Regions from separate parts of the Janthinobacterium rivuli genome, predicted to be linked through region 2. Evidence: predicted binding sites of a transcription regulator. Region 2 holds the regulator's gene; each other region holds the start of a gene.
The links. Region 2 encodes sigma-54, which starts transcription at its own class of promoters, with help from an activator protein. Its sites were predicted from a motif close to TGGCANGNAANCTGCTTT; they were not measured.

Region 1: P9875_RS27335 (pilin) is a predicted target of sigma-54. The motif match lies at 1,899-1,916, and genes of this name have one in related genera.
Region 3: pedF (cytochrome c-550 PedF) is a predicted target of sigma-54. The motif match lies at 1,593-1,610, and genes of this name have one in related genera.
Region 4: P9875_RS06530 (beta-propeller fold lactonase family protein) is a predicted target of sigma-54. The motif match lies at 1,309-1,326, and genes of this name have one in related genera.

The regions. Positions count from the first base shown of each region.
Region 1 is NZ_CP121464.1:6,022,373-6,025,509, forward strand. Features, by position in the region: gene moaC (cyclic pyranopterin monophosphate synthase MoaC) at 1-109, shown strand, start outside; gene P9875_RS27325 (DUF6713 family protein) at 110-490, opposite strand; gene P9875_RS27330 (flagellar brake protein) at 654-1,376, shown strand; gene P9875_RS27335 (pilin) at 1,398-1,862, opposite strand; gene sucD (succinate--CoA ligase subunit alpha) at 2,075-2,956, opposite strand; gene sucC (ADP-forming succinate--CoA ligase subunit beta) at 2,970-3,137, opposite strand, start outside.
Region 2 is NZ_CP121464.1:817,174-820,310, reverse strand. Features, by position in the region: gene hpf (ribosome hibernation-promoting factor, HPF/YfiA family) at 123-485, opposite strand; gene P9875_RS03660 (RNA polymerase factor sigma-54) at 555-2,033, opposite strand; gene lptB (LPS export ABC transporter ATP-binding protein) at 2,038-2,793, opposite strand; gene lptA (lipopolysaccharide transport periplasmic protein LptA) at 2,793-3,137, opposite strand, start outside.
Region 3 is NZ_CP121464.1:1,310,951-1,314,087, reverse strand. Features, by position in the region: gene P9875_RS06000 (TonB-dependent receptor family protein) at 1-168, shown strand, start outside; gene P9875_RS05995 (substrate-binding periplasmic protein) at 223-1,056, opposite strand; gene pedF (cytochrome c-550 PedF) at 1,072-1,557, opposite strand; rRNA gene rrf (5S ribosomal RNA) at 1,769-1,881, opposite strand; rRNA gene P9875_RS05980 (23S ribosomal RNA) at 2,020-3,137, opposite strand, start outside.
Region 4 is NZ_CP121464.1:1,436,440-1,439,576, forward strand. Features, by position in the region: gene P9875_RS06515 (GNAT family N-acetyltransferase) at 1-296, opposite strand, end outside; gene P9875_RS06520 (acyl-CoA-binding protein) at 344-598, opposite strand; gene P9875_RS06525 (FKBP-type peptidyl-prolyl cis-trans isomerase) at 799-1,155, opposite strand; gene P9875_RS06530 (beta-propeller fold lactonase family protein) at 1,353-2,324, shown strand; gene P9875_RS06535 (polysaccharide deacetylase family protein) at 2,336-3,137, shown strand, end outside.

The sequences.
Region 1 (3,137 bases), 1.1 Mb from region 2:
GACAATTTATGACATGTGCAAGGCCGTCGACCGGGGCATGGTCATGACGAATGTGCGCGTGCTGGAAAAGCATGGCGGCAAGTCGGGTGATTGGCACGCCGAGGTGTAATTATTTTGCCTGGCGCGCCAGCTGCTCCTGGAAGCGGCGCAAATCGTACACTAGCCAGGCGCCGCCGGACAGGCACAGCGCGATGATGGCCTTGGACAGCGGCAAGTGAAATTGCTCCTGTCCTGCCAGCGCAAAGCCGGTATGGATCAGGAAGGTGGCCACGCCCAGGCCCGCGCAGCAGCTCGCATAAAAAGGTGCCCGCGCGGTGGACAGCAACACGTGCTTGTAGCCCACCAGCACCAGGGCAATCGCCGCCAGGTTAAACACGAGAAAACCCTGCACGCCGCCAGGCAGATGGAACATCTCCCACTCTTTCCAGTAGGCAGCGTCGATTTGATGCAGGATGAGGGACAACATGGTCCAGAAGTAGCTGCGCGGCATAGGATTCACATTCGTCAATATTGAAGCAATTGTAAAGCCTGCACCGCGTGACGGCGCGTGCACCTGGCATTTTTCGATGCCAATATGAATTTCATTGATATAAATGCTTTTTCATCAAGAAATCATGCATACTGCGAGTCGTCCATATCCAGATGAGCATCGCATGACAAGCCAGCACCCCGCCGCGGAAACCAAGCTCCAGGACTTCGACTTCGAGGCCATGAATCTGCAGGTGGGTGGCCGCATCCAGTTCATCACGCACCGCACCATCAAACCCATCCAGCATTTCTCGACCCTGATCGGCTATGTGAAAGATGAGTACCTGATCGTCAAGATTCCCATGGAAAACGGCGCTTCCATCGTGCTCAACGAGGGCGACAAGCTGACCATCCGCGTGTTTTCCGGCGTCACCGTCTGTTCGTTTTCCTGCAGCGTGCTGCGCATCTTTGGCCGCCCGCTCAACTATGTGCACCTGAGCTTTCCGGACGCCATTCAGGGCACCAGCCTGCGCACGGCCATGCGCGTGAAAGTGGACATTCCGGCACAGCTGAGCTACCGTGACGTGGCGGCCGTGCCCGTGTTCATCGTCAACCTCAGCGTCTCGGGCGCGCTAATCGAGGCGCCCGGCATGCTCACGCCGGACGATGAGGGCGTGGCCCTGAGCTTTACCCTGCTGGTGCAGCCGAACAAGCACCAGATGCGCGTCAATACGCGCGCCCGCATCCAGAACGTCAGCGTGGGCAAGCCGTCGAACGGCCATGCCGCCGAGGTGGCGGAAATCTACACATATGGCGTGCAATTCATCGACCTGGAACCGACCCACTACACCCTGCTGCAAAACCTCACCTATGAAGCGCTGATCGCGGACCGGCAAAAAATCGTCTGATACCGGGCTGACAAGCGTCACCTAGAGCGTCGGCGTCACGTCGGGAATGTTGTTTTTGGTAATCGCTTCCTTCGCCGCCGGATTCGTCACGGTGGTGCTATTGAACCAGGTCAGACTGCTCGTGCCCGGCTTCATGGTCATCGTCACGGTTTGTCCACCGATACCGGTGCCCAGGTCGGCCGCCAGGGTCAGCACGATATCGCCCTTATTCACCGTGGCGCTGGCCACTTCGCGCGTGGCACTGAACACGGGAATGGCGCTGGGCACGGCCTGGGTGGGCGTGCTGCAGGCGGCCGCCTCGCCGCCGTTTTCCTGCACGCACAGGGCCACGGCCGTTTTTAACGGGGCAGCGGCCGCCAGCACATTGCTGACCTTGGCCCGCATCGTGTAGTCGCCATACTGGGGAATGGCCACGGCCGCCAGGATGCCGGCGATGGCCACCACGATCATCAGTTCTATCAGGGTAAATCCGCTTTGCGCGCGCATCGTATCCTCCCATGGTGCATTGCTCACGCCAGGTACGTTGCAAGCGCCATGCCAGCGGCGCGCCCGGGCAGCGGCGGCACGCATGGAAAGAAAAGCGACACATTTGGGCAGGTTCGGACCAGCATCGTCCGCCCAGGCCGGGAATCGGCCTGTCTTGCGGACAAAAAAAGGAGCCGAAGCTCCTTTTTTGTACTGCGGTAACCAGGCTGAAATTACAGCATGGCTTTCAGCAGACGCGCCATTTCCGACGGGTTTTTGGTCACGGTGATGCCGCAAGCTTCCATGATTTCCAGCTTGGCTTGTGCCGTATCGGCACCGCCCGAGATCAGCGCGCCGGCGTGGCCCATGCGCTTGCCTGGAGGAGCGGTCACGCCAGCGATGAAGCCGACGACCGGTTTTTTCATGTTGTCTTTGATCCAATAAGCCGCGTTGGCTTCGTCAGGACCGCCGATTTCGCCGATCATGATGACCGCGTCGGTATCTGGATCGTCATTGAACATCTTCATGATGTCGATGTGCTTCAGACCGTTGATCGGGTCGCCGCCGATGCCGACTGCCGACGATTGGCCCAGGCCCAGTGCGGTCAGCTGACCCACTGCTTCATAGGTCAGGGTGCCCGAACGCGACACCACGCCGATACGGCCCTTCTTGTGGATGTGACCTGGCATGATGCCGATCTTGATTTCGTCTGGCGTGATCAGGCCTGGGCAGTTAGGGCCCAGCAGCAAGGTTTTGCTGTTGGCTTTGGCCATGCGGTCTTTCAGAGCCATCATGTCGCGGACAGGAATGCCTTCGGTGATGCAAATGGCCAGATCCATTTCAGCTTCGACAGCTTCCCAGATCGCCGCTGCCGCGCCTGCTGGCGGTACGTAGATCACGGAAACGTTGGCGCCGGTTTCTTTTTTCGCTTCGGTCACGTTAGCGAAAATAGGAATGCCTTCGAAATCTTCGCCGGCTTTCTTCGGGTTCACGCCTGCCACGAAGGCAGCTTTGCCGTTCGCGTAGTCGCGGCAACCGCGGGTGTGGAACTGGCCGGTCTTGCCGGTGATCCCTTGGGTAACGACTTTGGTATCTTTATTGATCAGAATGGACATGTTGATTCCTTAATTAAGCTTGACCGGCAGCAGCGGCAACGACGCTCTTGGCTGCATCTTCCATGGTGTCGGCTGCGATGATAGGCAGACCGGAATCGGCCAGCATCTTTTTGCCCAGGTCTTCGTTGGTGCCCTTCATGCGCACGACCAGTGGCACGTTCAGCGAGACGGCTTTCACTGC
Region 2 (3,137 bases):
GAAGTGAAAGTGCAAACATTCTAGCGCCTGCGCGGGGAAGATTGCGTTCAACAGGTCCAGGCGCAAAAAAGGGCGCAAGATGTGCGCCCTTAGTTGATCACAACTGCTGGAAGCGGGTGGCCTTAAACGGCGACGACGGCGTCTTCCTCGGAGTTGTCTGGCAGATGCTTGATCGCCTCTTTACCGTGCCCTTGCACTTTGGTTTTGTACTTCATCACTTGCCTGTCCAGCTTGTCGATCAGGGTATCGATTGCGGCATACAGGTCATGCGCCAGGCTTTCCACATAGACGGTTTTGCCACTCAGACGCAGGTTGACTTCAGCCTTTTGACGTTTTTCTTTCTCTTTGAGGTTATCCACGGTCAGAATCACGGCGATATCGATAACTTGATCGAAATGACGTTTCACACGCTCCAGCTTCGTTTGTACGTATTCACGGATGGCTGGTGTCACTTCGAGATGATGTCCGCTGATGGTGAGATTCATACACACTCCTAAAGATGATCGGGTTCGTGCGGTCCATCCTATCCGGCCCGCAGAGGAACCGAAAAAAACTTACAAACACTTACGCAGGCTCACTGGCGGAATTTTCAACGCTTCCCGGTATTTGGCAACAGTACGTCGCGCAATCACCATGCCTTGTTCCCCCAGCATGTCCGCAATCTTACTGTCGGATAAAGGATTTTTAGGGTCTTCTGCTCCTGTCAGTTGCACGATCAATGCCCGTATCGCCGTCGATGACGCTTCGCCCCCCGCTTCGGTGGCGACGTGGCTACCAAAGAAATATTTCAACTCGAACATGCCGTGCGGGGTCAGCATGTACTTTTGAGTTGTTACCCGCGAGATAGTACTCTCGTGTAAACCCAGTGTATCAGCTATTTCACGGAGCACAAGGGGGCGCATGGCAACGGCCCCATGCGAGAAAAAGTTCTTTTGTCTTTCTACTATCGCCTGTGCCACGCGCAGGATGGTGTCGAAACGCTGGCGCATATTCTTGATCAGCCACTTGGCTTCCTGCAACTGTGCGCCCATGGCGCCCTCGCCCTTGCCCTGCTTGAGCAGGTTGGCGTACATGGCGTTGACGCGCAGGCGCGGCATCACATCGTTGTTCAGGGTCACTTGCCAGCCATTGCGCGCGCGCTTGACGACGACGTCGGGCACCACGTAATCGGACACGTCCGAGGCGAACACGGCGCCCGGATGCGGATTGCACTGGCGAATCACCGTCTGCGCTTCGCGCAAGTCTTCCTCGTCGCAATCGAGGGCTTTTTTCAGCTTGTTGAAATCGCGCTGGGCAAACCAGGCCAGGTGCTTTTCCACGATGACGAGGGCCATGCGCCGCGTCACCATGGCGATGTGCGGCAAGCGCTTGATTTGCAGGGCCAGGCATTCGGACGCATTGCGCGCGCCCACGCCGGGCGGATCGAAACTTTGCAGCAGCGACAAGGCCGTGCGCATCTCGTCGGCGTCGATTTCCAGCTCTTCCGGCAGGCGCGCCAGGATGTCGTCGAGCGACTCTTCCAGGTAGCCATTGTCGTCGAGCGCGTCGATGATCAGCTCGACCAGCGCGCGGTCGCGCAATTCGAGCACCGTCACGCGCATCTGCTCCATCAGGTGTTCGCGCAGGGTGCAGTGATGGGCCTCCAGCTGCGGACGCGAATCTTCGTCGTCGGGCGCCTTGCCCCGGCTCGCCTCGCTCCAGTCGCTGTCGCCGCCCTCGGCTGCGGCCGGACTGTCGCCCGCCTCGCCATCAAAAGTTTCCGCTTCGGCCGGCGCGGCGGGCGCTTCCTGGCCTGGCGGCTGGGGCGGCGCTTCGGCCGGCGCCGCCGTGGAACTCAAGGCGCCATCGGACAGCAGGCGCAGCGAACGGTCGAGCGGATCGTCGAGGCGTTCGAGCAAGGGATTGTCCGTCAGCAGTTGCTCTAGCTCCTGGTGCAATTCCAGGGTAGACAATTGCAACAGGCGTATCGATTGCTGCAACTGCGGCGTCAGTGCCAGGTGCTGCGAAGTGCGCAGCTGCAATGATTGTTTCATTGGCTTACATGCGGAAGTGTTCGCCCAGATAGACCCGGCGTACCGACTCGTTCGCGATGATGTCGTCGGGGCGTCCCGACGCCAGCACCGAGCCCTGGTTGATGATGTAGGCACGGTCGCAGATACCCAGCGTCTCGCGCACATTATGATCGGTGATCAGCACGCCGATATTGCGCTCCTTCAAGAAACGCACGATGCGCTGGATCTCGATCACGGCGATCGGATCGACGCCGGCGAACGGCTCGTCGAGCAGCACGAAACGGGGATCGGTGGCCAGCGCGCGGGCGATTTCCACGCGGCGGCGCTCGCCGCCAGACAGGGACAGGGCCTGGTTCTCGCGCAGCTTTTCAATCTGCAAGTCGGCCAGCAATTTGTCCAGGCGCTCCTCGATCTCGGCCTTCTTCAAAGGACGGCCTTCGACGGTCTGGATTTCCAGCACGGCGCGGATATTGTCTTCCACCGTCAGCTTGCGGAAAACGGACGCTTCCTGCGGCAGGTAAGACAGGCCCATCTGCGCGCGGCGGTGAATCGGCAGGCTGGAAATGTCCACGCCGCTGATATCGATGCTGCCGCCGTCCGACGGCACCAGGCCGACGATCATGTAGAACGAGGTGGTCTTGCCGGCGCCGTTCGGGCCCAGCAAACCCACCACTTCGCCGCATTCGACTTGCAGCGAGACATCATGCACGACTTGCCGCTTGCCATAGGTTTTTTGCAGACCGCGAACGATCAGGGTGCTGCCGCAACGTGTATTTTCCATTATTTCTTTCCTGGCGCGGGCGTGGCCGGCGCTTTCTCCGCCGCCGGCGCCTTGGTCTTCGGCTGGATCACCATGCGCACGCTGCCGCCATCGGGCGTGCTGGTGCCGCTGTTGGAATTTTCCATCGCAAACACTTCCTTGCGGCTGTCATACGAGATGAAGGCGCCGTTGGCCACGTCGGTGACTTTCGTGCCTTCCAGGCGGGTCAGCTTGGCTCTGGAAAACAGTTTCACCACTTCCGTCTTGTTGTCGTATTCCACGCGCTCCGCTTCGCCTTCGACCCACAGGTCGCCCGCGCCATCGCGCTTCTGGCGGAAGGTGGCCAGCTTGCCGGGATCGGCCCA
Region 3 (3,137 bases), 490 kb from region 2:
AAACAAAACGTGGGGAATTGGCGCTTCAAGGAATTTGCCCGCCTGAACAATCTTTTCGACAAGACCTACGTGGGCTCCGTCATCGTCGGCGACAGCAACAAGCGCTACTATGAAGCGGCGCCTGGCCGCAACTGGCTGCTGGGTGTCAGCGCCCAATATAGTTTCTAAAACAAAAAGCCCGTACATCTTCCGATGTGCGGGCTTCACATACAGCATGGACTGTTACGGCCGCGCTTCCTTCACGCCATACTTTTCAAAGATGGTTTTCAATTCGCCGGTGGCCGCCATCTCGTTCATGGCTTCTTGCAGCAACCTGGCCACGTCGAGTTGTTGCTTGCTGACGGCCAGGCCCACGGCCCAGCCCGCGCGCGGCAAGCGGGCGAACGCCACTTCGCTCAAGGGGAAAGCGGGATCGCTTTTCAGCACCGATTCGATTTCCGAACGATTGGCCAGCACGGCGTCGAGCTTGCCCGCCTGCAATTGCTGCAAGGCTTCGGCCGCCGTATCGAAGATGCGCACATCGTCGCGGTACTTGCCATTATCTTCGCCCAGCATCAGCATGGCGGCGATCGATACCTTTTCCACGCCGATGCGCTTGCCAGCCAGCGAAGCGACGCCATCGAATTGCGGCACGGCTTGCGCGCTACGCGCCAGGCGCACGGTTTCCACGTAATACGGCGCGAAGATCTCGACCTTGTCGTTATCCGCCATCAACTTCTTGTCGACCGGCACGTGCAACATCACATCGGCAGGACCATAACCGAGGTAATGCCCCTTCCACACCATATTGCGCAAGTCATCGTTCAGGTTTTCGCCGGCGGGAAATGGCAGCAAGCTCAGTTTCAAGCCCAACTTTTTCGCCAGCGCTTCGGCGATGTCGATATCGATGCCCGCCCCCTTGTCGGAAAACGGCGCGAACTCGTTGTACACAGCCACTTTCAGGCTGCCCGACTGCTGCACTTTCTGCCAGTCGGCGCGCGCCGGCGCGGCTGCGCACAGCGCCAGGCAAGCGAGCGAGATCATCGCGCGCGCGCCGCGGAATTGAAATGAACGCATGGGACTCCTTCGTGATCAGTTCGATTCTCTACGGGTTTCCAGATAGGTCTTGATGGCCCACATGGCTTCCTGATTAAATACGCCTTCGAACGGCGGCATGTACACGGCGCCATTGCGCACTTTACCGTGGCGGATGGTGGTCAGGTAGTAATTGTCCGTCTCCTTGTAGCAAGCCTGTTTCTTTGTCTCATTCTTGATACCAAAACAATCGCGGTCCAACTGGCGCAAGTCCGGCGCGATGCCGCCCGAGATGGCTTCGATGCCGTGGCAGCGGGCGCAATTCTGGTTGTAGGCCGAGGTGCCTACAGTCAAGGCCAGCTTGTTGCCACGATACGGGTTTTGTTCGAGCCACTTGTCGCCCACCTTGGGCAAGCCGGTGGTGTCGACGCCTTGCGGCGTGACATTACCGTGCGCATAGGCATGCGGCAAGGTCAGCAGGGAAGTGAGGGCAACGGCGCCGGCGGCGGCAACGCCGAGCAGGGTACGAATGGAATAGGTCATGCTGGTCTCCTTGGTTTTTTAGTCAATACCCAAGAAGAGCAAATGCCATGCCATGCACTTATGCCCCACATCCGACCGCCCATGTATCAATTTGGAACAGCTGCAACACGTATTTGTGTCACCGCACGTGTAATCCGACAGCGCCAGACAAAACCACCAGACGTAAAAAAACCCCAACCGGATCACCGGAAGGGGTTTTTTCGAATAACAAGCCTGACGATAACCTACTTTCACACTGGTTGCAGCACTATCATCGGCGCAAAGTTGTTTCACGGTCCTGTTCGGGATGGGAAGGGGTGGGACCAACTTGCTATGGTCATCAGGCATAACTTGTACTGGCATTTGTCCTCGATGGAGCGACAAAGCCTGAATCTGGAAGAAGCAAAGATTGGGGTAATGACTGGTAGTATCAACAAACGCACAACGTTGTACCGTCTTATCCTCTGTACCTGCTAAGGTTATAGGGACAAGCCGTACGGGCAATTAGTACTGGTTAGCTTAATGCATTACTGCACTTCCACACCCAGCCTATCAACGTCCTGGTCTCGAACGACCCTTCAAAGAGCTCAAGGCTCTGGGAAATCTCATCTCAAGGCAAGTTTCCCGCTTAGATGCTTTCAGCGGTTATCTCTTCCGAACTTAGCTACCCGGCAATGCCACTGGCGTGACAACCGGTACACCAGAGGTTCGTCCACTCCGGTCCTCTCGTACTAGGAGCAGCCCCCTTCAAATTTCCAACGCCCACGGCAGATAGGGACCAAACTGTCTCACGACGTTTTAAACCCAGCTCACGTACCACTTTAAATGGCGAACAGCCATACCCTTGGGACCGGCTACAGCCCCAGGATGTGATGAGCCGACATCGAGGTGCCAAACTCCCCCGTCGATATGAACTCTTGGGAGGAATCAGCCTGTTATCCCCAGAGTACCTTTTATCCGTTGAGCGATGGCCCTTCCATACAGAACCACCGGATCACTATGTCCTACTTTCGTACCTGCTCGACTTGTCAGTCTCGCAGTTAAGCACGCTTATGCCATTGCACTATCAACACGATGTCCGACCGTATCTAGCGTACCTTCGAACTCCTCCGTTACACTTTAGGAGGAGACCGCCCCAGTCAAACTGCCTACCATGCACTGTCCCCGATCCGGATAACGGACCAAGGTTAGAACCTCAAACAAACCAGGGTGGTATTTCAAGGTTGGCTCCACGAGAACTAGCGTCCCCGCTTCAAAGCCTCCCACCTATCCTACACAGATTGGTTCAAAGTCCAATGCAAAGCTACAGTAAAGGTTCATGGGGTCTTTCCGTCTAGCCGCGGGTAGATTGCATCATCACAAACATTTCAACTTCGCTGAGTCTCGGGAGGAGACAGTGTGGCCATCGTTACGCCATTCGTGCAGGTCGGAACTTACCCGACAAGGAATTTCGCTACCTTAGGACCGTTATAGTTACGGCCGCCGTTTACTGGGACTTCAATCAAGAGCTTGCACCCCATCATTTAATCTTCCAGCACCGGGCAGGCGTCACACCCTATACGTCCACTTTCGTGTTTGCAGAGTGCTGTGTTTTTATTAAA
Region 4 (3,137 bases), 620 kb from region 2:
AGATTGCGGCCGGCACCGCTGCCGCGCCGGTCCGGATGCACGAACAGCATTTCGATCCTGGCGTGCTCGACGCACAGGAAGGCGTAAGCGACGCCGTCATCGGCGCGCAGCACATGCAGCAGGCGTTCGGCCGTCACTCTGGCCAGCTCTTCGCGTACGAAGGGCATCAGGAAGGCGATATCGCTATCGGCGAGGAAATCGTGGGTGGCGCGTACGGACAGGTGCCAGACGTCGAACAAACGGGGCAGGTCGGCGGCATGCGCCAGCGAAACCTGGGAAATCAGTGATGGTGTCATGCAGAAATTATACTGCCCCGACAGGCGCCGGGGCAGGGGAGGGACGATCAGTCCTTCAAGTCTTCGATCAGGTCGATGTATTGCTGTTGCGCATCTTCCTTCGAGGTGCCGGCCAGGGCCGCCCAGGCGTCGAACTTGGCGCGGTTGACGAAGTCGGTCATGCCAGGACGCTCGCCCGTGGCGTCGCCGCTCGACGCTTGCTTGAACAAGGCGTAGATTTTCAACAAGGTCATATTGTCCGGACGCTCGGACAGGGTCTTGGAATCGAGCTGCGCTTGTTCGAATTGCTCTTGTAAACTCATGATGGCTCCTGTGTGCTGATGGAATCGCTGGAAAAGTGCGGCAGGCCCGGCGGAGTGGCCACCGTGCGTGCTGCAGTGCCTGACATCATAGTGAAAAAAGCGCGCCGTGCATTAGAGGACACCCTCAAAACAAAAAACGCCGCCGCTGCGTGAACAGGGGCGGCGCCGGTACAGTCGCTTCAGCGCTGCGGAGTCGGTTCTTATACGCCCAGCAGTTCGACGTCGAAAATCAGGGTGGCGTTCGGTGGAATCACGCCGCCGGCGCCGCGTGCGCCATAGCCCAGTGCCGCAGGGATGATCAGCTGGCGCTTGCCGCCCACTTTCATGCCTTGCACGCCTTCGTCCCAACCCTGGATGACGCGGCCTGCGCCCAGCGGGAATTCGAATGGATCGTTGCGGTCCTTGCTCGAGTCAAATTTCGAGCCGGCGCTGCCGTCGTCGTTCTGCAGCCAGCCCGTGTAATGCACGACAACATTGTTGCCGGCTTGCGCTTCAGCGCCTTCGCCAACGACGGTATCGATGTATTGCAGGCCGGAAGCGGTAGTGGTGGTGGTCATGATAATCCTTGTGTAGGCGATGAAAGCTTCAGATTGTAGAGCAATGAGTTGCAAAGCGCCATTCCAGGCCCGACACAGGGAAAAAACGGAAATTATGGCGATGTGTGGCTGCCGGCAGCATTTAAGGGGGGATTTCGCACAATAAATACAGTGTTCCACGTAAAATGCATGTTTTGTATTTAACAGTGATTTCTTCCATGTTCCGCAGTCTACGCCGCCTTGTTTTTTCCTCGCTGTGCCTGGTTTCCGCAATATCGACGGCGCAAGCCGAAGTGGTGGTGGTGCTCAATTCCCGTGATGCCACGGTGCAACTGCTGGACCAGAAAACCTATGCTCCCCTGTCGACCTTTGCCGTCGGCAAGGAACCGCATCATCTGATGGAAACGCCGGACGGCAAGTCGCTGATCGTCGCCAGTTCCGTCGGCAACGAGCTGATTTTCCTCGACCCCGTCTCGGGCCAGATCCAGCGCCGCATCAGCAACATCCTCGACCCGTACCAGATCGGTTTTTCGCCGGACCAGAAATGGTTCATTTCGAATTCGCTGCGCCTGGACCGCATCGACCTGTACCGCTACGACGGCAAGAACCTGACCCTGGCCAAGCGCATCCCGCTGCCGAAACTGCCTAGCCACATGGCGTTCACGGCCGACAGCACCATGGCCTTCATTACGCAGCAGGGCAGCAACCAGGTCAGCGCCATCGATCTGGCCACGCAAACCGTCAAATGGACGATGCCTGTCGGCCCGGCGCCGGCCGGCATCACGATGACGCCCGATGGCAAGCATTTGCTGGTCGGCATCATGGGCAGCGATTACGTGGAAGTGATCGACTGGCGCACGCAAAAGACCGTCAAGCGCATCAAGGCGGGCGCCGGCACGCACAATTTCCGCGCGCTGGGCGACAACCGCATGACGTTCGTCTCGAACCGCGTGTCGAACACCATCAACATCATCGACCAGCAAACCCTGGAAAATGTGGGCACCATCAATGTGCCGGGCGGCCCCGATTGCATGGAAATCACCCCGGACGGCAAGACCATGTGGGTGACCCTGCGCTGGATCAAGAAAGTAGCCGTGATCGATCTGACCACGCGCAAGGTCATCAAGACCATACCGGTGGGCCGCTCGCCCCATGGCGTGTATTTCGCCACCCACTCGCCGCGCATGTGATGGCGGGTGTGATGATGAAACGCCTCACTTTCGCGGGCTGCGTGCCCGCCATGCTGCTGTGCGCCAGCGCCATGCTGTCGCCCGCGCATGCCGCCGCACCGGTGCCGGCAGCCCAAGCCGCACAGGCTCCAGCCGCATCTTCGGCCCCGGCCGCTTGCAAGGGCACGATCTACATGACCTTCGACACGGGCAGCCAGTCGCAAGCGCAGCTGATCGCCGACGTGCTCAATCAGCGCCATGTGAAGGCAACTTTCTTCCTGGCCAATGAAAAGACCACGCGCGGCGACTATTCGCTCGATGCCTCGTGGGCGCCGTACTGGAAAGCCAGGGTCGCCGAAGGCCATGCATTCGGCACGCATACGTTTGACCACGTGTACTGGAAGAAGGATCTGGCCAACGGCTTGATCCAGGTCAAGCCGCAGTTCGGCAAGGATGGCGGCAAGCTCGCTTCCTTCACCGACAAGCAGTTCTGCGAGGAATTGCGCCGCGTCGATACGCGCTTCCAGGAGTTGACCGGGCATAAGCTTGACCCGTTCTGGCGCGCGCCGGGCGGCTACACGTCGCCGCGCACCCAGGCGGCCGGCAGCGCCTGCGGCTACCAGCATGCGGGCTGGGCGCCGGCGGGGTATTCGGGCGATGAACTGCCCAGCGATAAATATCCGAACGCCATGCTGCTGAAAAAAGCCCTGGCGAACTTGCGCAGCGGCGACATTTTCATTGCGCACATGGGCATCTGGTCGCGCAAGGATGCGTGGGCGCCGGCCAACCTCGACGCCCTGATTGGCGGATTGCAAGACAAGGGGTTCTGCTTTG